Regions from separate parts of the Plantibacter lichenum genome, predicted to be linked through region 2. Evidence: predicted binding sites of a transcription regulator. Region 2 holds the regulator's gene; each other region holds the start of a gene.
The links. Region 2 encodes HrcA, which represses chaperone genes, less so after heat shock. Its sites were predicted from a motif close to TTNGCACTCGNNNNNNNCGAGTGCNAA; they were not measured.
Positions count from the first base shown of each region.

Region 1: a site for HrcA is predicted at 3,474-3,500, ahead of ACQ3HB_RS09630 (Hsp20/alpha crystallin family protein). Genes of this name have one in related genera too.
Region 3: a site for HrcA is predicted at 1,782-1,808, ahead of groL (chaperonin GroEL). Genes of this name have one in related genera too.
Region 4: a site for HrcA is predicted at 3,057-3,083, ahead of groES (co-chaperone GroES). Genes of this name have one in related genera too.

Region 1 is NZ_JBOBFT010000006.1:15,844-21,333, forward strand. It holds gene ACQ3HB_RS09600 (winged helix-turn-helix transcriptional regulator) at 1-200, opposite strand, end outside; gene ACQ3HB_RS09605 (SDR family oxidoreductase) at 313-1,188, shown strand; gene ACQ3HB_RS09610 (MBL fold metallo-hydrolase) at 1,341-1,961, opposite strand; gene ACQ3HB_RS09615 (hypothetical protein) at 2,053-2,253, opposite strand; gene ACQ3HB_RS09620 (DUF6790 family protein) at 2,278-2,826, opposite strand; gene ACQ3HB_RS09625 (MarR family winged helix-turn-helix transcriptional regulator) at 2,883-3,410, shown strand; gene ACQ3HB_RS09630 (Hsp20/alpha crystallin family protein) at 3,561-4,007, shown strand; gene ACQ3HB_RS09635 (DUF7882 family protein) at 4,234-4,548, shown strand; gene ACQ3HB_RS09640 (hypothetical protein) at 4,577-4,918, opposite strand; gene ACQ3HB_RS09645 (hypothetical protein) at 5,203-5,490, opposite strand, start outside.
Region 2 is NZ_JBOBFT010000003.1:195,336-200,825, reverse strand. It holds gene ACQ3HB_RS06275 (PhoH family protein) at 1-885, opposite strand, end outside; gene ACQ3HB_RS06270 (HIT domain-containing protein) at 965-1,318, opposite strand; gene ACQ3HB_RS06265 (16S rRNA (uracil(1498)-N(3))-methyltransferase) at 1,398-2,132, opposite strand; gene dnaJ (molecular chaperone DnaJ) at 2,134-3,252, opposite strand; gene hrcA (heat-inducible transcriptional repressor HrcA) at 3,337-4,359, opposite strand; gene ACQ3HB_RS06250 (DUF4870 domain-containing protein) at 4,573-5,163, shown strand; gene hemW (radical SAM family heme chaperone HemW) at 5,205-5,490, opposite strand, start outside.
Region 3 is NZ_JBOBFT010000007.1:22,733-28,222, forward strand. It holds gene groL (chaperonin GroEL) at 125-1,744, opposite strand; gene ACQ3HB_RS10835 (cold-shock protein) at 2,025-2,228, opposite strand; gene ACQ3HB_RS10840 (LytR C-terminal domain-containing protein) at 2,507-3,082, opposite strand; gene ACQ3HB_RS10845 (DUF3263 domain-containing protein) at 3,111-3,410, opposite strand; gene msrB (peptide-methionine (R)-S-oxide reductase MsrB) at 3,598-4,008, shown strand; gene ACQ3HB_RS10855 (nitroreductase family protein) at 4,012-4,548, shown strand; gene ACQ3HB_RS10860 (DMT family transporter) at 4,577-5,490, opposite strand, start outside.
Region 4 is NZ_JBOBFT010000007.1:160,213-165,702, reverse strand. It holds gene tsaD (tRNA (adenosine(37)-N6)-threonylcarbamoyltransferase complex transferase subunit TsaD) at 1-992, shown strand, start outside; gene ACQ3HB_RS11460 (DUF4190 domain-containing protein) at 1,119-1,775, shown strand; gene ACQ3HB_RS11455 (class I SAM-dependent methyltransferase) at 1,811-3,001, opposite strand; gene groES (co-chaperone GroES) at 3,159-3,455, shown strand; gene rarD (EamA family transporter RarD) at 3,614-4,528, shown strand; gene ACQ3HB_RS11440 (MFS transporter) at 4,485-5,490, opposite strand, start outside.

The DNA.
Region 1 (5,490 bases), on a different contig from region 2:
TCGAGATGACGCAGGGTCTGGGTGAGCATCTTCTCGCTGACGCCTTCGATTCCGTCCCGAATGCGGGCGTATCGTCGCGGAGCTCCGTCCGACAGCTGGCCGAGCACCAGCACACTCCATTTGTCACCGATGCGGTCCAGGAGATCCCGTGAGGGACAGCCAGAGGTGTAGGGGTCCCAGTCGTCATCCGTCGGTGCCATGGCTCCATCGTACTCGCGTGGTGTGCAGCGCACCCCAAGGTAGGTACTTCCCAATGGTATGTGTCCGTGCTTCAGTACCAGAGCAACATCACCCCCGAGAATGGAGCTGTACATGTCTTTCGTCGTCACCGGTGCCACAGGTCAATTCGGACGACTCGTCGTCGTGGAACTCCTAGCGGCGGGCGTCGCACCGGAGCGGATCATCGCGACCGGACGCGACCGGTCGACACTCGAGGCCCTCGGTTCCGGGCTGGGTGTCCGGACTCGCTTCGCGGATCTCTCCGATCGTTCGACACTCGATGCAGCGTTCGCAGGCGCGTCACGGCTCCTCCTCGTCTCCACGACGGACGTCGACAAGCGTTTCGGCAACCATCGGAATGCGATCGACGCCGCCCGCACTGCAGGCGTCGACCTCATCGCGTACACCAGTCAGGTCAACGCAGGAACGTCCCAAATGCTCCTCGCCGAGGCGCACTCGCTCACAGAGGAGTATCTGCGAGCCAGCCGTGCACCATTCGTCATCCTCCGCAACGGCTGGTACCTCGACAACTACACATCGCAGCTCGCGACGATCCTCGAGCGCGGCTCCGTGGTCGGCGCTGCACACGACGGGCTCGTATCCGCCGCTTCACGACACGACCTCGCCACTGCCGCGGCGACCGTGCTGACCCAGGACGGCCATGCGGGAGCGAGCTACGAGCTCGGCGGAGAGGCCTTCACCCTGAAGCAGTTGGCGGCGACGATCTCGGAGCTGTCGGGTCGGCCCGTGAGCTACCAGGACCTCCCCGTCGCCGACTTCGCCGGAGCGCTCGTGAGCGCCGGACTCCCCGCTGCATTCGCGCATGTGCTGTCGGATGCCGATGCGGGCATCGCGCGCGGGGATCTGCAGACGGACAGCGATGACCTGCAGCGACTGATCGGGCGCAAGCCGACCACCGCGAGCGAACTCCTGCGTCTGACTCTGGAGGCTCAGGGCACTTCTCGGTGACGGACGCTTCGACCCGAGTCTTCGAGTCCCACGAACGGGCTTCCGTGTTCACAACTCAGGAGCGCTGCGGCGTGTCGCCCACGACACGCCGTCCCACCGGCCCGACACGCCCGCACGCTCCTGAGTTGTGAACAGTGGCAGGACGGGGACCACTAGCGATCCGGTCGCCAGGGCTCGTGGGCGTGCGCCAGCCAGACCGCTGCAGGTTCGAGGGAGCGGATGAGCCGCTGCCCGTCGGTCGCGGGCTCGTCGAGCTCGCCGTGCCAGACTGCTGTGTCACCGGCGATGACGACGGGGTGCTCGCCCAGCCCGACCACGACGATCTGTGAGCCGCGCGTGTGCCCGGGAGCGGGAAGCAGTCGGACGCCTGGCAGCAGCTCGAACGCGCCGTCGACCGGGACATAGTGCGCCCCGGGCGGATCGACCCACTCCGCGATCGTGTAGTTGGGCTCGGTCCGGGCGTCGTCGAGTTCCTGCCGCTGCACGTAGATCGGTTTTCCGGTGAAGAGGTGGTTGCCGCCGCAATGATCGAAGTGCAGATGGGTGTTGACGACCATGTCGATGCCGTCGATGTCGAAGCCCTGCTCATTCAGCGGACGGATCCGAGGATCGAGGTCGGCGACAGCCGGATGCAGACTCGTCAGACCGGTGTCGACGAGCACCCGTCCGCCCGGATGATCGATGACGTGGACGAAGATCGGCATCCCGTCGCCCGCCGCACGGAGTTCCCCGACATCGATCGGGGTGATCGTGATCGCGCCCGCTGGGTCCATGATGTTCACCTTTCGACGAACCGCGCGAGGAACCGATCCCGGACCAGGGTCGAATCGCGGCACCACACACTAGGCTCGACGGTTTTCCCTGTCAAGACTCGGTGCGGGCATGCCTCGGTGCCGGCTCGGACTCGGCGCAGCAGCCCCACACCCCGGATCCCGGGAAGACGAGCGCCTGGACCAGAGCGATCACCAGCGGGAGCAGGAGCAACGTGATCGCGATGGCGAGGGTCGCGTCGGAGAAGTTCACGAGCCGGTCCGGGCCCCGCCCGGTTCGCAGCATTCTGCTCACGGGCGCGCACCCTCCAGTCGTTCGTCAGGAAACGGTCGTCGGAACAGTCGAGCCCTCCACACTCGCGGATCGCTCACCCGTTCGGGCGGACAGGCTGCGGCTCCGCATCGCGAGGGCGATCATCACGGCGGGGATCAACACGTCGTAGAGCAGCACGCCACCCGTGTTGCCTGGGTTCCAGTTCCCGTGAGCGAACGACTGGTAGAGGTGGCCGATCGTGGCACCCCACAGGAACATGCCCGCGATCAGGCCGATGGTGATGCGTTCGCGGGGACCAGCGTGGACGGCGCGGAATCCGCCGATGGCGAGGCCCAGGTTGGCGAATGCGATCTCGGTCACGAACGGGGTCTGCTGGAATCCGATCGCGGTCGTCATCACCCCGGGGATGAGTAGGAACGACACCGTCATCCAGGCGCTGCCGCACCCGAGTGCAGCCACGGCCCACCAGCGCTGCCAGATCTCCAAGCGCGGCAGCTTGGTGGATCCCGCGGAGTGGATGCTCGCGCCGATGACGGCGATCAGCAGCCAGATGGCGGGCACGGATGTTTCAAAGAGGAACATTTCGGTTGACATAGCGGCAGTCTTGCACGCGCAATATTGCAAGCGCAAGACTGATGTATGCTGCAGGTATGGATGATGGACTCGCCGACCTGCTCCACCGCGTCGTAGCGACATTGGGGGACCTCGCCCGCAAGCGCATCGCGTCCGGGCCGGCCCACCTGACGTACACGCAGATTCGGATCATCGGGACGATCGAAGAGACGCCGGGGATGACGCAGCGCCAATTGGCCGACTCGGTCGGGCTCTCCGAGGCGGCGATGTCGCGTGCGCTGCAAGCACTTCGGGACGCGGGATGCGTTGAGATCGTCATCGACCCGGCGCACGCACGCCGCCGACTGGTGACCGCCACTTCGGATGGACTGAAGCTCTTCCATGACTCCGGCACGGCGACCTCCGCCGAGTTGCGCGACTGGCTCATCCGCGAAGGATTCCCCTACGAACGGTATCTCGCCGACTCGCAGCGCCTTGCCGAGCTCCTAGGCCCCCTCAGCCGGGCGTCGCCTGCAGACTTCGACGGCTCGACGAATCCGACCGACCCCGAAGCCCCGAATCCGACCGACCCCGAAGCCCCGAAACCGGCGACCTCGGAGGCCTGACCCCGGCCTCGGATCGGTTGCCAGCGGTCGCAAGTGTCGCTCGGCGACCGAGTGCCGGCCGGGCTGGCACTCTCCGACCGAGAGTGCTAATATCGATGCCGAGAAATCGAGTTCCACAGGACTCGACCCAGATGGAAAGGAGCACTTGACATGGCAATGACACTCGATCCGATCAGCCAGCTCGACCGATTCGCGGCGACCGTTCTGGACTCCGTTCGGGCACCGCGTGTGATGCCCGTGGATCTGTTTCGCGATGGCGACCGCTACATCCTCAACGCGGATCTGCCGGGTGTGGACCCGGGCACGATCGACATCGACATCGACGGCGCCCAGCTGAGCATCCGGGCTCAGCGGACCGCCGACTCCCGTGAGGGCGTCCGGTGGTTGGCACGCGAGCGCGGAGGAGCTTCGTTCCTCCGACAGTTCACGCTCGGCGACGGAGTCGACGTCGACGGCATCAGCGCCACCTACGACAGCGGCGTGCTCAGCGTGGTCATTCCGGTGAGCGAACGCGCCAAGCCACGCAAGATCACCGTGGACTCCGGCGCGCCGGAGTCGACCCGGACGCCGGGCCACGCTGGCGCACTCGCTTCCTGAACCAGGAGCGACCACCCGCTCGGCTCACCTGAGAGTCGTCCACTCGGTGCGACCAACCGCACCATGACGTCGGACGAAATCGCAGCCACGGGTTGAGGGGGTCGGGCGGATCAGGCCGCCCGACCCTCTCGCGGCGGCTACAACGCGCATGCGATCATCACGCCGTCGCCGTGCTTCACGCATCCAACGCATCACGCCGACGGCGTGCTCCATCGAAAGGTTTCACGTGGGCTCACTGCAGTACGGCAACGAACGGTTCGAGATGGACGACCGTACGCTCGCGCATGTGCAACTCGTGATCGTCGCGAAGCTGCGCAAGCAGGAATCGTTCCTGCTCTCGTGGACGGTCGATCCCGGCCATGGTTCCGGTCGCGTCTCGGCGTGGATCGATTGCGGCCTGCCGATCGCATTCCGCTTCGACGGCTCCCGTCCGATTCGCATCAACCGCGTATGGCTCGACGCGATGATGGGCCGATCCTTCTCCCTGCAAGGGCTCGAGGTGCCCGCCGAGGCCGACCACCCCGAGCCACCTCAGCCCTGAGTTCCACCACCTGAGATTCCGTCAGCCCCTACAGCTCCCACGGATACCCGTCCGAGGGAGGTGAGGCGGGCCCCGGCGCCGCCGACGAACCGGACACGGTCGAGATCAGCCTGCGTTCCCGCTGGAGAAGGTCGGCCACGAATTCGGGGTCCTCATCGACGTCGTCCCCGTCGATGGGCACGGTGAACAACTGGCTCGCGGGCCCGACCAGCATGTCCGCGAAGCCCACCGCCCCATCGGGGGTGCGGACTTGGAAGCGGATGCGATCGGCCTTCCGGGCGATGGCGAGCGCACTGGCGTATCGCAGGATGGCATCGCATGTCTCGTCGGCGGCGGGCACCGACCCGCCTGCATAGTGCAGCAGTTTCATCCCCACAGCCTGCCTCCGTGCGCCGACGCACTCAAGGGGTTGCATCTCCACCGTCCCGCGAGTCACGCGCAAGGCCGGACGGGACGGCGATCGCCTCCTCCAGGAGGAACTCCGGCGGGATCGATGGATGATCAGCGCGAGCGGACGTCGCCGCCTCGCCACCCCGGACTACCCGCTGTCGGATCTGTCGGTGCTCTCCGGATGCAGCTTCTTGGCGAGCATCCGACTGGCCTGCGGTCCTCCAGCTACCGACAGGATTGGAGCCTGGCCTGAGCCGCCATCCCCTACATCCCCCGCAATCCGAGCAGCCGGCTGACGCGTCCCGCCTTCCGATCTCCTCTCCCGGTCAGCCGATCATTGAGCGCAGGGGTGTGGGGAGGGAAGACGTCGCGTACGTCCTCGATGCCGAGCTTCACCGTCTGGCCTTTCTTCGCCGCACGTCTGGCCGGGACCCATCGCGCGACGTGGAGATACCATCCGGCACTCAGATCCGGCGGCACGTCGTCCGGCAAGGGGATGTCGATCTCCAGCTCGCCGTCGATCACCCGTGCGACGCCCTGTTCGACCCGGGC
Region 2 (5,490 bases):
GTCGACGATGCGGCCGACGAGGCTGTGGCGCACCACGTCCTCGCTCGTGAGCGTCGAGAAGTGGATGTCGTCGATGTCCTTGAGCACGCGCGTCACGAGCCGGAGCCCGGACGCACCCGTCGGGAGGTCGATCTGCGTGATGTCGCCCGTGACGACGATGCGCGAACCGAACCCGAGGCGGGTGAGGAACATCTTCATCTGCTCCGGCGAGGTGTTCTGGGCTTCATCGAGCACGATGAACGAGTCGTTGAGGGTGCGCCCGCGCATGTAGGCGAGCGGCGCGACCTCGATCGTTCCGGCCGCGAGCAGCTTCGGCACGACCTCCGGGTCCATCATCTCGTTGAGTGCGTCGTAGAGCGGGCGCAGGTACGGGTCGATCTTGTCGGTCAGGGTTCCCGGAAGGAAGCCGAGGCGTTCACCGGCTTCCACGGCTGGACGCGTCAGGATGATCCGGTTGACCTCTTTGCGCTGCAGCGCCTGGACGGCCTTCGCCATCGCGAGGTAGGTCTTGCCGGTTCCAGCCGGGCCGATGCCGAACACGATCGTGTTCTGGTCGATCGCGTCGACGTACTCCTTCTGACCGACCGTCTTCGGTCTGATCGAACGGCCGCGCGTGGTCAGGATCGACTGTCCCAGGAGATCGGATGGCGACGCCTGGTCGTCCTTGCCGAGGATGCGTGCGGAGGTGCTGACCTCCGCGGGTCCAGGGTCGTGTCCTTCTCGGACCATGGTGATGAGCTCCTCAACCAGTCGTTTGGCCAGTCTGGCCTGTGCGGCCTCGCCGCTGATGGTGATCTCGTTGCCTCGGACGTGCACCGAGACGCCGGGATGTTCGCGTTCGATCGTGGTCAGCAGGCGGTCCTGCGGGCCGAGCAGTCGGACCATGGCGACGCCGTCGACGAGGAGCGTGAACTCCTCGGTCGCCGTCGAGTCGGTCGGAGCGTCGTCCCGGTCTCCGCTGTGGCTACTGTCCGCCAAGGGATCCCTCCGGCAGCACGCCGCCGAGCAGGTGCGCGTGCACGTGGAACACGGTCTGGCCTGCTGAGGCGCCCGTGTTGAAGACGAGGCGGAATTCTCCCGCCGTGTGTTCCGCGGCGAGCGACTCGGCGACCGAGATCATCTCGGCGAGGAGACCGGGGTCTCCGGCGGCGAGTTCGACGACGTTCCGGTACTGCTCCGTCTTGGGGACGATCAGCAGGTGCACCGGCGCCTGCGGGGCGATGTCGGGGAAGGCGATGACACGGTCGGTCTCCGCGACGAGGGTCGCGGGGATCTCCCCAGACACGATCTTGGCGAACACCGAAGGCTCTTCACTCATGCTTCCATCCTAGAGTTCCGGGGAAGCGAGTGCAGCGTGAGGACGTGGACGCGGAGGACGACGGTGTGTTCCAGCGCACTCACCAACGACCGAGCAGGACGTTGAGCGCGGAGATCGCGGCCGGCCCGGCGGTCGAGGTGCGGAGCACCCCGGAGCCGAGTCTGACCTCGACGGCGCCGGCATCGACCAGTCGTTCACGTTCAGCGGGCGAGATGCCGCCTTCCGGGCCGACGACGAGCAGGATCTCGGGGGTCTCGGGGTCGAGCGTGAGCTCACTGAGCGCGATCGACGCGGTCGGTTCGAGGACGAGCACCGTTCGTCCTGCGACGAGCTTCGCGAGCGCTTTCGTGTCCGACACCTCGGCGACCTCGGGAACGCGTGCTCGGATCGACTGCTTCGACGCCTCACGCACGATCGTCTGCCAGCGTGCGCGACCCTTCACGGCCTTGTCCCCCTGCCAACGGGACACGCTGCGTTCGGCGCCCCACGGGATGATGCCGTCGACGCCGAGCTCTGTTCCGGCCTGGATGGCCAGTTCGTCGCGGTCGCCCTTCGCGAGCGCCTGCACGAGCACGATCTCGGGACGCGACTCCGGGTGGAGCACCACGCTCTCGACGCGGATCTCGAGCTCGCCCGGTTCACTGCGCACGACCGGTCCAGAGGCAACGAGCCCGCGTCCGTTGCCGATCGACGTCGATTCCCCGACGCGCAACCGGCTCACGGACACGGCGTGCTTCGCCTCCGGTCCGCGGAGGATGAGGTTCTCCCCCACACTCGTGGATTCGAGGTCTTCCCGGAAGTACAGCGAACTCATGTCAGCTCGCGCCGTGGAAGCGGTCGCGGATCTTCGCGAACAGCCCCTGCTGGAACTGGGCGAGGGCCGGCGGACCCTGGCGGCGACCGTTCGCGAACGTCTTCACGAGTTCGCGTTCCTTGTGATCGAGCTTCGTGGGCGTGATGACCTGGATGCCGATGCGCAGATCGCCACGGCTGTTGCCGCGGAGACGCGTGACCCCGCGGTCCTTGATCGTGATGACCTCGGAGCTCTGCACGCCCGGTTTCAGGTCGAGCTCGACGTCGCCGTCGAGCGCGTGGACCGTGACCTGGCGGCCGAGGATGGCGTCGGTCATGGGAACCTCGAGCGTGGCGAGGAGGTCGTCGCCGTCTCTGCTGAAGACGTCGTGGTGCCGCACCTTCATCTCGAGATAGAGGTCGCCGTTCGGTCCGCCTGCCGGCCCGACCTCGCCGCTGCCCGGCATCTGCAGCCGCAGACCGGTGTCGACGCCGGCCGGGATGTCGACCGAGACGGTGCGACGGGCACGGATGCGGCCCTGGCCCTGGCAGGTGACGCACGGCGTCGCGATGATCGTGCCGTAGCCGCGGCACGTGCCGCAGGGCGATGAGGTCATGACGTTGCCGAGGAGGGAACGGACGGCGCGCTGGATGCTGCCGGTGCCGTGGCAGATGTCACACGTGACGGGCGAGGTGCCCGGCTGGCAGCACGAGCCGTTGCACGTCCCGCAGAGGACGGCCGTGTCGACCTCGAGGTCGCGGTGCGTGCCGAAGATGACCTCGTCGAGGTCGAGCTCGACCCGGAGCAGTGCGTCCTCGCCACGCGCACGACGCGACTTGGGTCCGCGGTTCCCGCCGCCGCCGCCTCCGAAGAAGGTGTCGAAGATGTCGCCGAAGCCGCCGAAGCCGGCATCGCCGAAGCCACCGGCCTGCGGACCGAGATCGTACTGCTGGCGCTGCTTCGCATCGCTCAGGACGTCGTAGGCGTGCGTGACCTCTTTGAAGCGCTCCGATGCGTCGGAGCCGGGGTTCACGTCGGGGTGCAACTCGCGGGCGAGCCTGCGGTACGCCTTCTTGATCTCCTCGGGGGATGCGTCGCGTGCGACGCCGAGGACTGCGTAGTGGTCGGGCTGGTCAGCCACTGCGGGCCTTTCGTTCAAGGGACGTTCCGGCGCTCTCCCCGGAACGAGGTCGTCTCCACCCCGTGAGAGCCCGGGGACGTTCGATCACTCGGCGTCGAGTATGCGCGACAGGTATCGTGCGACGGCGCGAACGGCCGCCATATTGGTCGCGTAGTCCATTCTCGTCGGACCGAGCACACCCAACCGCGCGATTTCGCCACCAGAGGAACGGTAGTTGCTCGCGACGACGCTCGTCGTCTCGAGTCCGAAGGACGCGTTCTCCCGGCCGATGCTGGCAGCGACACCGTCCTGCTCGGCCTCCATCTCACCGAAGAGGCGGAGGAGGACCACCTGCTGTTCGATGGCGTCCAGCACGGGGTAGATGCTCCCTGGGAAGTCGTCCTCGGTGCGGGCGAGGTTCGCTGCACCGGCCATGACGAGGCGGTCCTGGCGCTCCGCAGAGACCTGCTCGCGGACGGCGTCGACGATCCGGCCGGCGACTGCGCGATCCGCCTCCGGCACGGTGTCGACCACTGCTCCGAGCGCATCGTGCGCTTCGAGGAGGGCGCGTCCGGAAGCGGCTTCGTTCAGCCGACCGCGGAGGGAGGCGACGGTCTCGTCGTCGACGGGCGTCTCCGTCTCGACGAGGCGCTGCTCCACCCGACCGTTGTCGAGGATGATGACGGCGAGCACCCGCGTGGCAGTGACCGTCACGAGTTCGAGGTGGCGTACGCGAGCGCGCGAGAACATGGGGTACTGCACGAGCGCGACCTGATTCGTGAGCTGCGCGAGCAGGCGGACCGTGCGGTGCAGCACCTCGTCGAGGTCGCTCGAGGCACCGAGGAAGGTCTCGATCGCCGTGCGCTGCGGAGTACTGAGCGGACGCCGATCCGCGAGGTGGTCGACGAAGAGGCGGTAGCCCTTGTCCGTGGGGACGCGGCCTGACGAAGTATGGGGAGCGACGATCAGCTCCTCCTCCTCCAACTGCGCCATGTCGTTGCGGATGGTGGCGGCGGAGACGCCGAAGGAGTGGCGATCCACGATCGTCTTCGAGCCGACGGGCTCACGCGATGCGACGTAGTCCTGGACGATGACCCTGAGGACTTCGAGACTCCGATCGGACACCATGTCGATCACCTCCCGTTAGCACTCTCACATCGTGACTGCTCATCATATCGCGATCGTCTGCACGATCCCCTCGTCGACGCGGTCGTGCGCTCCCCTTGCGCCCCGCGACAGGTGAGGAATAGCGTGGGGAACCCAGAGGGTCCGGTCCCCTGAACAGGGGTGCGATACGCTCTGCTGGACAACCTGGATATTCCAACCGTGAAAGGTGCGAAGATGTCTGACCCGAACGCTCAGCCGCCCGTCGACCCAACAGCAGGCGGCGGCGTTCCGCCCGTGCCTCCCACTGGTGACGGCGGACCGACGCCTCCTCCGACCGCGCCGGGCGCCCCTGGCGCTCCGACTCCCCCGCCCGCCGGGTCCTACCCGCCGCCTCCCGGTCCGGCACAGCCGGGCGCCTACCCGCCGGCTGGCGGCTACCCGCCGCCTCCCGGAGCCCAATACGCCCCGCCCGCCGGGTACGGTGCACCTGCACCGCAGATGAGCCCTGCCGATGAGAAGCTGTGGGCGACGCTCATCCACATCGGCGGCATCTTCTTCGCGTTCCTGCCCGCGCTCATCGGCTACCTGGTCCTCAAGGACCGCGGACCGTTCGTGCGCTCGCACTCGCTCGCGGCCCTCAACTTCCAGTTGACGATGCTCATCGCCTACGTGGTCGGCCTCATCCTCACCTTCGTCGTGATCGGTGCGGTCGTGCTCCTCGCGGTCGCCGTGGTCGTCGTGGTGTTCAGCATCATCGCCGCGGTCAAGGCCAACAAGGGCGAGCTCTACACCTACCCGCTCTCGATCGCGTTCATCAAGAACTAGTCGCGAGGACCTGGTCACAGGTCTTCGGGAAGCGGTCCTCGCTACTCGCCGACCAGTCGTCGCACGACGGCATCGGCCATCAGCCGCCCTGTACGGGTCAGCTCCAGCTGGCCCCGCAGGGCGGCTTTCGCGTTCACGAGCTCGTCGGCGATGAGGCCTGCGACGGCCGTCCGCGCTTCGGGCGCCAGGGTGCGGAGAGCGATGCCGTCGCGCGTCCTGGTGAGGAGGAGGATGCGCTCGAGCTCGCGCGTATCATCGTCGAGCGTCTCCCGCCCCGCCGCCGGCGACTCCCCCGCGGCCATGCGCTGCGCGTAGGCGGCCGGGTGC
Region 3 (5,490 bases), on a different contig from region 2:
ACACCATGAGGGCTACCCCTGATGCGTCTCCGCTACGCGGCCATCAGCCGTATGCGTAGCCCCGCGAACAGCGAACGGGCGCCTCCCAGAAGGGAGACGCCCGTTGCGTGTGGAACTGGTCGGACTAGAAGTCCATGCCACCGGTGGGGTCGCCGGCCGGAGCCGGGTTCTTCTCCGGCTTGTCGGCGACGACGGCCTCGGTGGTGAGGAACAGGCCAGCGATCGACGCTGCGTTGAGCAGCGCGGAGCGGGTGACCTTCACCGGGTCGTTGATGCCGGCAGCGAGCATGTCGACGTACTCGCCGGTCGCGGCGTTGAGGCCGTGTCCGACGGGCAGGTTGCGGACCTTGTCTGCAACCACGCCGGGCTCGAGGCCTGCGTTCAGAGCGATCTGCTTGAGCGGTGCGTCGATGGCGACCTTGACGATGTTCGCGCCGGTTGCCTCGTCGCCCGTGAGCTCGAGCTTCTCGAACGCGGTCTTGCCAGCCTGGATGAGCGCAACGCCACCACCGGCGACGATGCCCTCTTCGACGGCAGCCTTCGCGTTGCGGACGGCGTCCTCGATGCGGTGCTTGCGCTCCTTGAGCTCGACCTCCGTAGCGGCGCCGGCCTTGATGACTGCAACACCACCGGCGAGCTTGGCGAGGCGCTCCTGGAGCTTCTCACGGTCGTAGTCGCTGTCCGTGTTCTCGATCTCCTTGCGGATCTGCGAGACGCGACCGGCGATGGCGTCAGCGTCGCCTGCACCTTCGACGATGGTGGTTTCGTCCTTGGTGATGACGACCTTGCGTGCACGGCCGAGCAGGTCGAGCGTGACGGTCTCGAGCTTGAGGCCGACCTCCTCGGAGATGACCTGGCCACCGGTGAGGATGGCGATGTCCTGCAGCTGAGCCTTGCGGCGGTCGCCGAAGCCGGGAGCCTTGACGGCGACCGACTTGAAGATGCCACGGATCTTGTTGACGACGAGGGTGGCGAGTGCTTCGCCATCGACGTCCTCAGCGATGATGAGGAGCTGCTTGCCGGACTGGATGACCTGGTCGACGATGGGGAGCAGGTCCTTGATCGCCGAGATCTTCTGGTTGGCGATGAGGATGTAGGGGTCCTCGAAGACGGCTTCCTGGCGGTCGGGGTCGGTCACGAAGTACTGCGACAGGTAACCCTTGTCGAAGCGCATGCCCTCGGTGAGCTCGAGCTCGGTGCCGAAGGTGTTCGACTCCTCGACGGTGACGACGCCTTCCTTGCCGACCTTGTCGATCGCCTCGGCGATGATCTCGCCGATGGTGGTGTCGCCGGCGGAGATGGAAGCGGTCGCTGCGATCTCCTCCTTGGTCTCCACCTCCTTTGCGTTGGCGATGAGCTCGACGGTCACTGCTGCGACTGCCTTCTCGATGCCGCGCTTGAGGCTGATGGGGTCTGCGCCGGCTGCGACGTTGCGCAGGCCTTCACGGACGAGTGCCTGAGCCAGGACGGTGGCGGTGGTGGTGCCGTCGCCCGCGACGTCGTCGGTCTTCTTGGCGACCTCCTTGACCAGCTCAGCGCCGATCTTCTCGTACGGGTCGTCGAGTTCGATCTCCTTGGCGATGGAAACGCCGTCGTTGGTGATCGTGGGGGCGCCCCACTTCTTCTCGAGGACAACGTTGCGACCGCGCGGTCCAAGGGTGACCTTGACCGTGTCAGCAAGAATGTTCAGTCCACGCTCGAGGCCGCGTCGGGCCTCCTCGTCGAAAGCGATGATCTTAGCCATGTGTGTTTTTCGTCCCTCCCGGACGTCATGAACGTTGTTAGCACTCAGAGAGATCGAGTGCTAAGACGATTCTGGCACTCTGGGTGTGGGAGTGCAAGTGAGGAGGGACGCCCGGAGCGAACTCCCGGGAAGCGTTCCGCACGGCCCCGCGGGGAGGCTCGAGAACCGACTCCGGGAACCGACTCCGGGAACGGCTCTGGCAGACCGCCCCGGAAACACGACATCGCCGCCCACGTCGTGGACGGCGATGTGCGGAGACACTTCCGCGTTCGTTGATGCTCTAGGCCAGGCGGACGCCTTCGGCCTGTGGCCCCTTCGCACCGGTTCCGACCTCGAAGACGACCGCCTGGCCTTCCTCGAGGGACTTGTAGCCGCTCATATCGATGGCGGAGTAGTGGACGAACACGTCCTGGCCCCCTCCATCGACAGTGATAAAGCCGAAGCCTTTCTCAGCGTTGAACCACTTCACGGTTCCATTCGCCATGTTCTTACTCCCATTGCTGCGTGCTCACGGCGTCGGCTGGTGCTGACACCGGGCCTGCCGCGCGGTGCGGCGGTCACGCTTCCGTCACCGTTCCGAGTTGTCCGGAGCCGGGGCGAGACGAGCGGCCAATTCCAGATACTAATGGCGTACAGCCCGCTGATCCAGGGACATTCGGGGTTTTGTCCCGGAGTATTACGACATCTCAACACACGTGAAACACCGCGGAAACACGTTGCATCGGATCAGGAGGGTGTCCGACCGCATCGACGGCTCGGAGATCAGCCCGCTGGCGTGTAGTCCGCACCGAGGACGACGACGATCCGCAGGAGCGGCGTTTCGCCCTCTTCCGTCGGGATCGCGTACTGCTGGCTGAGTTCGATCTTCATGCCACCGAGCGCCGCGGACATGGCGCGCGCCGCGCCCTCCTGAGACGGGTCCTGGTAATAGATGCCGCTCTGGGCGACATCGCTCGTGCTCGCGTCGCTCGTGGAGATCGCCTGGGTGAATCCGGCGGCCGCGAGCGCTTCGGAGGCCTGACCGGCGAGTCCGGCGGTCTCCGTGCCGTTGAGGACGAGGATGTTGGCCTCGGTGTCGACGACGGGAGCCGCTTCGGTCGGCGTCGGGGTGGGCGTTTCGCTCTCGCTCGCACTGTTCGTCGGCTGCGGGAAGAAATCGACCTTGTTGTTGAGCGTGAACAGCGCAACCGTTCCGATGCCGACGAGCACGAGGACCGCGACGACCGCCCAGAGGAAGGCGATCCAGCCTCGACCCTTCGGCGCGGGTGCCCGGTGCGCGCCGACGCGCTTCAGGTCCGGGACGTCGTCGAAACGGTCGGGCGGGAAGGTCTCTGCCATGGCTTGGTCTCCAGGGGGTCGTCGGGCGTCACACGTCGCGGCGGGGAGCCGGGGTGCCGCGCGTCAGGCGGGCGTCGCGTGTGCGCTGCAGTCTCTTGAACAGCATGGGGTTGTGGACGAGCGCGAGGGGCGAGTCGATGAGCGCTCCGAGCAGCTGGTAGTAGCGCGCCGGGGACAGCTGGAACCGGTCGCGGATCGCCGCTTCCTTGGCCCCGACGTGCTGCATCCAGTGGGTCTCGAACTCGAGGATCGCGAGGTCTCGTTCCGTCAGCTCCGGAGCGGTCGGGCCGGATCCGTCCGGGGCGTCGACGTGCGATGCCTGGTGCATGATCCTCCTCACGTGTCCTGGCTGGGTCACACCATCCTATTTGGCGCTTGCTGACAGCTCCGCATCGTGTTCGGTGGGCCGTCGACACGGTCGGTGTGCTCGGGAAGGTTCGGAGCCCCTCAGACGTTGGACAATGGGGTGGGCTCCATGCCCGCCCGCATAGGATGACCATGAGGAATGGAGCAGTATGACGTACGAAGTTTCGAAGTCCGAAGAGGAGTGGCGCGAGGAACTCGGGCCAGAGCAGTACGCGGTGCTCCGTGAAGCCGCGACCGAGCGCCCGTGGACCGGCGAGCTCCTCGACGAGGGTCGTGCAGGCCTCTACACCTGTGCGGCGTGCAACGCCGAACTCTTCAAGAGCGGCACCAAGTTCGACTCCGGTTGCGGGTGGCCGAGCTTCTACGAGTCCGTCCGTCCCGAGGCCGTTCAGCTCATCGAGGACAACACGCTCGGCATGGTGCGCACCGAGGTCCGTTGCGCGAACTGCGGCTCGCACCTCGGCCACGTGTTCGACGACGGGTTCGGCACGCCGACCGGCGACCGGTACTGCATGAACTCGATCGCCCTGAACTTCCAGGCCGCAGAGCAGGCCGAGTAGTCCATGACCGAACTCTTCGAGGCGGTGAGCCATCGGCGATCCTGGTCGAAGGTCACGGACGACGCTCCCACCCGCGACGAGCTGCTGCACCTCATCGGTGCAGCAGGTCGTGTGGCGGATCACAGTTCCATGCGCCCGTGGCGGATCATCGCGCTGCGCGGTGACGACCGGGTGAAGCTGGGCCGCGCCATCGCCAAGGCCTCCGGAGACAAGGGCGTGTCGACGAAACCGATGCGCGCGCCGCTGCTCCTCGCAGTCGTCGCGACGATCAAGCCGAGCGAGAAGGTCCCCGCGTGGGAGCAGGAGGCCGTGGCATCGGGTGTCGCACACGTGCTCAGCCTGTTGCTCGACGACGCCGGTTGGGGCGTCCTGTGGCGCACCGGCACGTACACGCGGTCCAAGCCCATCCGCAAGGCGCACGGCCTCGCGAAGAACGAGGAACTGCTCGGTTGGCTCTACGTCGGCGGCAAGCCTCCGACAGCTCGGATCGGTCGCCGGAAGGCCGTCAACGCCAAGGCTCACCTGAGCCGCATGCCGTAAGTCGCTCCGGCCGGCGGCGGATCGTCCTTCAGCTCGCTGCTGCAGGGCCCTTCCGGCGCCGGATGGACGCGATCGCGACCGCCACGAACGCGAGCATCGTGCCGATGATCGTGGTCGTGTGCACTCCTCCACCGTCGCCGGGGAGGAACAGGTCGAGGGCGAGGGCGCTGAGCGTCTGGCCGGCGACCGTGCCGAGTCCGAGGATCAGCACGCCCGTGTGCTCCACGAGGTAGGCGGCCACGGCGATGAAGACGCACCCGATGGGACCGCCGAGATAGAGCCACGGCTCCGTCGGGAAGGCATCGGGCGGGCCGACGATCGCGATGTGCACCACGGCAGCGATCCCCAGGGCGATGGTGCCGACGACGAAGTTGATCGCGGTCGCGGCGAGTGTGCTCTGGGCGCGGACCCGCACCCGGCCGTTGACGGCCTGCTGCCAGGAGACGCCGAGCCCGGCGATGAGCGGGAGCACGAGCATCCAGAGCGGGATGTCGCCGCCGAATTCGCCCGAGACTGCGAGACCGACGGCCACGAGAGCGATCGCGGCGCCGATGACGCGTGGCGCCGTGAGGTACACGCGTCCTCCCGGGCCGAAGCCGACGCGGTCGAGCAGGAGGCCGCTCGTCGTCTGCCCGGCTACGACGGCGACCGTGAAGAGCGCGACGCCGAGCGCCGCTGCCGTGAGCCCCTGCGACAGGACGAGGAACGCGCCGGCCGTGCCGCCGAGGACCGACCACCACGGCAGTTCGTGCGCCCGGACGGCGTGCACGACGGTGCGGATGCCGGTGCGGCCGACCTTCGACACGCCGAGTGCGACGAGGAGGACGACGAGCCCTCCCCCGAAGGAGATCGCCGCTGCAAGGAAGCCGTCGTCGAGCCGCGCTCCGAGCTGGCCGTTGATCCTCGCCTGGACGGCGATGAGGGCTCCGCTCCCGATAGCGA
Region 4 (5,490 bases), on a different contig from region 2:
TCCGCGGTCGGACCCTCCTCTCCAACACGATCGCGTCGAGCATGGACGAGCACGCCCGGTACGGCGGCGTCGTGCCCGAGGTCGCCGCTCGTGCGCACCTCGAAGCCCTCGAGCCGGCGATCACGGCGGCGCTCGCGGAAGCGGGAGTGACGCTGCAGGAGCTCGACGCCATCGCGGTCACGAGCGGTCCAGGGCTCTCCGGTGCGCTCATGGTCGGGGTCGGTGCCGCGAAAGCGCTCGCCGTCTCGCTGGGCAAGCCGATCTACGCCGTCAACCACCTCGTCGGACACGTCGGCGCCGACATCCTCGACACGGCCGACGGCCCCTTCGAGTACCCGACCGTCGCGCTCCTCGTCTCGGGCGGCCACACCTCCCTCCTCCTCGTCCGCGACCTCGTGACCGACGTCGAACTGCTCGGCGAGACGATCGACGATGCCGCCGGCGAGGCCTTCGACAAGGTCGCGCGCGTGCTCGGCCTGCCGTACCCCGGCGGACCCCAGATCGATCGCGCCGCCGCGACGGGCGACCCCAAGGCCATCCGGTTCCCACGTGGGCTCAGCCTCCCGAAGGACATGCCTGCGCACCGCTACGACTTCTCCTTCTCCGGCCTCAAGACGGCGGTCGCCCGCTGGGTCGAAGCCCGTGAGGACGCAGGAGAGCCCGTGCCGACGGCCGACGTCGCCGCGAGCTTCCGTGAAGCCGTCGTCGACGTTCTCATCACGAAGGCGATCGCCGCGTGCACCGATCTCGGCGTTCCCCGGCTGCTCCTCGGCGGCGGCGTCATCGCGAACGCGAGACTCCGCGAGGTCGCGGCGGAACGCACGGCGAAGGCCGGCATCGCCCTCCGCATCCCGCCCCTGCACCTGTGCACCGACAACGGCGCGATGATCGCCGCGCTCGCCTCCCAACTCATCGCGGCGGGCCACGAGCCGTCCTCGCTCGACTTCGGTGCGGACTCGACATTGCCCGTCACGGAGATCCAGGTCCACTGATCGACGGTGGCGGCTCGGGAGGGTCGCTTTCGAGGCTCCCGCAGGGCTCCTACGGGGCTCCTCCGGAGCTGAGCGCATAGGATTGCCCGTGCCGGACGCACACCGAGCTCGAGCAAGGGAGACCTCATGACCGATCCGACGATTCCGCCCGGCCAGCCGCAGCCGCCCGTCGAACCGACCCAGCCGCCCGCGTCCCCGCAGCAGCCGCCTGCCCCCACCCAGCCGGAGCCGCAGCAGCCGGTCCCGCCGCAGTACGGGCAGCCGACGGGGCAGTTCCAGCAGCCTCAGCAGTACTCGCCCCCGCAGCCCCAGTACCAGCCCCAGCCGCAACAGTCCGGGCAGTTCCAGCCGCCCGTCGAGCCTGGGCGCTACCAGCAGCCGGCTCAGCCGCAGCAGTACCAGCAGCCCGGCGCCTACCAGCAGCAGCCCACGTATCTGCAGACGGTCCCGACGGCGATCTACCAAGCGCCGAGCCAGGGCGGATACGCTCCGTACCAGGGCGATGCGCAGGGGCAGGGCGCCCGGCCGATGCCGCAGACCTCGACGCGCGCCGTGTGGGCGCTCGTGACGGGCATCATCGGCCTCGTCATCTCGATCTTCGTCGGCTGGGGATTCCCGTTCTCGATCGCTGCGATCGTCTTGGGCCTCATCAGCCGCCGGCGCGAGACGGCCGGTCGCGGATTCGCGCTCACCGGCATCATCACGGGCTTCATCGGGTTGGCGCTCTCGGCCGGCTGGCTGACCTACAGCATCGTCACGATCATCGGCTACCTGGCCACCTGAGCCCGTGATCCGTGTGAGGGCATCGCGGCGAGCGGCTACGCGACCCGCTCGACAAGCAGCGCGGTGTGCTTGCCGTCCACCCGTGTGAGGATGACGGTCGCCGAGTTCGGGCCCTTGAGCCCGAGCCGGCGACGGAGCGCTGCCGGATCGACCTCGACGCCCCGCTTCTTGATCTCGAGGACGCCGATGCCGCGCGCCTTCATCGTGCGCTTGAGCGTCTTCTCATCCATCGGAAGCCGTTCGAGCACACGGAACGCCGTCGCGAACGGGGTGGACGGTGCCTCGTCGCCCGTGAGGTAGGCGATGCCGGAGCCGAGCATCCCGGCGCCGAGCCGTTCCGCGAGCATGCCGATGAGACGGGCGCGGATGACGGTGCCGTCCGGTTCGAAGACGTACTCGCCGAGCGGGCGCACGGGGACGTCGTCGACGTCGGCCTCAGCGTGCAGTTCGTGGCTGCCGTCGGCACCGAGGACCAGCGCCGAGCGACGGATGCCGGGGCGTGCGAGGACGCCGAACCACAGTCCCATCTCGACGAGTTGACCGTCGACCGACACCCACTGGGCCTCGGCCGTCGGCGGAATGAGGGAGCGGTCGAATCCGGGGCCGAGCTTGACGCCCGTCGGTAGGATCTCCGCTGCGCCCCACACGACGTCGAGCGACGGCGTGTAGTCGGCTGCATCGGTCAGGCGGCTCGTGTTGCCGTGGCCGGCGGTCCGTCTGGCCGGGTCGAAGTAGACGGCGTCGAATCCGCTGAGGTCGACGTCCTCGGCCGGTTCGTTGCGAACGGTCGCGGTGGGGAACGGGGCGAGGTTGTAGCTCGTGATGGCGGCCGTGACCTCGTCGATCTCGACGGCGGTCACCTCGAGGTCGAGGGAGGCCATGGCCATCGCGTCCGCACCGATGCCGCATCCGAGGTCGGCGACGCGGCGGAGACCCGCCTGCGCGAATCGGCCGGCGTGCAGAGCCGCGACGGAGAGCCGCGTCGCCTGTTCCAGACCGGCCTCCGTGAAGAGCATCCGCTCGGCGAACGGCCCGAACTTCGCCGCGGCCTTCGAGCGGAGTCTGGCCTGCGTGAGGACGGCTGCGACGAGCGATGGGGAGTGGCCTTCGGAGCGGAGTCTGCCGACGAGCCGCACCGCTTCGTCCTTCGAGGGGTACGGTGGGAGGGAATCGAGCAGTCGGAGACCGTCCGCGGTCAGCAGTTCGACGAGTTCGCTGCGTTCCACGGTCAGCGCGTTCCTGCGGGTGCACTGTGCATCCGGCAACGGTAGCAGCCGTGCGCTGGCACTCGCATTGCGTGAGTGCCAGAACATCCCTAGACTGGAATTAGCGCTCTCACAATGAGAGTGCTAACACGTCTTCGTCTTAAGAAAGAGGTCAACCGTGTCGGTCTCCATCAAGCCGCTCGAGGATCGCATCGTCATCAAGCAGGTCGAGGCAGAGCAGACCACCGCGTCCGGTCTGGTCATCCCTGACACTGCCAAGGAGAAGCCCCAGGAGGGCGAAGTTGTGGCGGTCGGCCCCGGCCGCATCGACGACAACGGAAACCGCGTCCCCCTCGACGTCGCCGTCGGCGACAAGGTGATCTACTCCAAGTACGGTGGCACCGAGGTCAAGTTCGGTGGCGACGACCTGCTCGTCCTCTCCGCACGCGACGTCCTCGCAGTCGTCGTCCGCTAAGGACTCAGTTCTGCAACACCACAACCCGGATGGCGGAAACCATCCGGGTTGTGTCTGTTAACCGCGCGATCCGAGACGGGCCCGCACGTACGATGGGGACAGTGCAGACTCCATCCGACCCCGCCTCGACGACCGCTCCGACAGCCGAGGCGACCGGCATGAAACCTGCATCGCAGAGTCGCATCGGGCTCGTCTACGCCTTCGCCGCGTACGGTCTCTGGGGCTTCCTTCCGCTGTACTTCATCGCGCTCGCACCGGCCGGCGCCTTCGAGGTCGTGGCGTGGCGGGTGCTCTTCTCCCTCGTCTTCTGCGTCGTCCTGATCACAGCGACGCGCACCTGGCGGAAGCTCGTCGTGCTCCTCAGGCAGCCGCGGATCATGTTCACGATGGGCGCCGCCGGAGCGCTCATCTACGTCAACTGGCTGACCTACGTCTTCGCAGCGCTCACGGGTCACGTCGTCGAGGCGTCGCTCGGATACTTCATCAACCCGATCGTGACCGTCTTCCTCGGCGTCTTCTTCCTGCGCGAGCGCCTGCGCCCGGCGCAGTGGGCCGCTGTCTCGGTGAGCCTGCTCGCCGTGCTCGTCCTCGCGATCGGCTACGGGGGCCTGCCGTGGATCGCACTCGTCCTCGCCTTCTCCTTCGGGTTCTACGGCTACCTCAAGAAGCTCATCGGCGGATCGGTCGATGCCGTCTCCGGGCTGACGATCGAGACCGTCTGGCTGACCCCTGTGGCGATCATCCAGCTGATCGTCGTCGGCGTCATGGGCGGGTTGACGATCGGGACGGTGAGCGTCTGGCACACGGTACTCCTCGTGAGCGCCGGCGTCGTGACGGCCGTGCCGCTCCTCCTCTTCGCTTCTGCGGCGAGGCGCCTCCCGCTCATCTGGATGGGCTTCGTGCAGTACTGCGCGCCCGTCCTGCAGTTCATCGTCGGCGTCGCGATCCTCCACGAGCCGATGCCGCCGGAGCGGTGGCTCGGATTCGGTCTCGTCTGGGTCGCGCTCGCCATCCTCACGGTCGACCTCCTCATCGCCGGTCGGCGTGCCCGTCGTCTGGCGCCCGTGCTCTGACGAGCAGCATCGTCGCCATGACGACGACGATGCCGATCGCGCCCGTCACGATGAACGACGCCTGGGCGCCGGACACTTGGATGACCAGGCCGGCGAGAGCGGTGCCGACCGAGCCGCCGACGTTGTGCGCGGTGTTGACCCATGTCGTCGCCTCCGTCCGGCGATCGTCGCCGCCGAATCCGGCTGCAGCGAGGTACGCGACGACCATCACGGGGGAGAAGCAGCAGCCGGCGATCACGATCGCCAGGCAGATCCACACGGCACCGCTCGCGAAGCCGACCACGGTCGACGTTCCCAGGAGGAGCACGGTCAGCACGACGAGCTGCCGATGCGGTGGGCCGGGCGTCGTGATCGCCCCGAACACGAGTCCGCCGACCGCGCTGCCTCCGGCGAACAGGCCGAGTGCGATGCCGACGAAGACGGGGGCGGAGGGGCCGGTGAGCAGTTCCGGCATCGAGATCGTGAGGTTCCCGGAGACCATCCCGGCGAGGAGCGGCGGCAGGAGCACGGCCAGGTACGTGGCATCGGCGAGGAGCGATCGGCGTCGTGTCTTCCGGGCCGAGTCGGTGCGCTCGGTCGATGTCGGAGCGGGGGGCGTGCTCCGCACCGCCGGGGACAGCACGAACGCCACGGTCCCGACGACCACGAGGACGGCCGGCACGACGAGGGCGATGCCGGGGGCGATGATCGTGAGGGCGAGTCCTGCGGCGGCCGGGCCGATGAGGTACAGCACCTCCTCGAGCACCGCGTCCAGGCTGAGCGCCGTGCGGAGCGTCGCTGGATCCCCGGTCAGCTCCGACCAGACGACGCGCATCGCCGGGCCGATCGGTGGGGCGAACGCGCCGGCGAGAGCGGCGAGCGTGATGAACATCGCGCCGTTCGCATCGAGGAGGGCGGCCACCGCGAGCGAGGCGAGCATCGCGCCGAAGACCACCGCGAGCACGGTGAGCACGCGAGGCCTG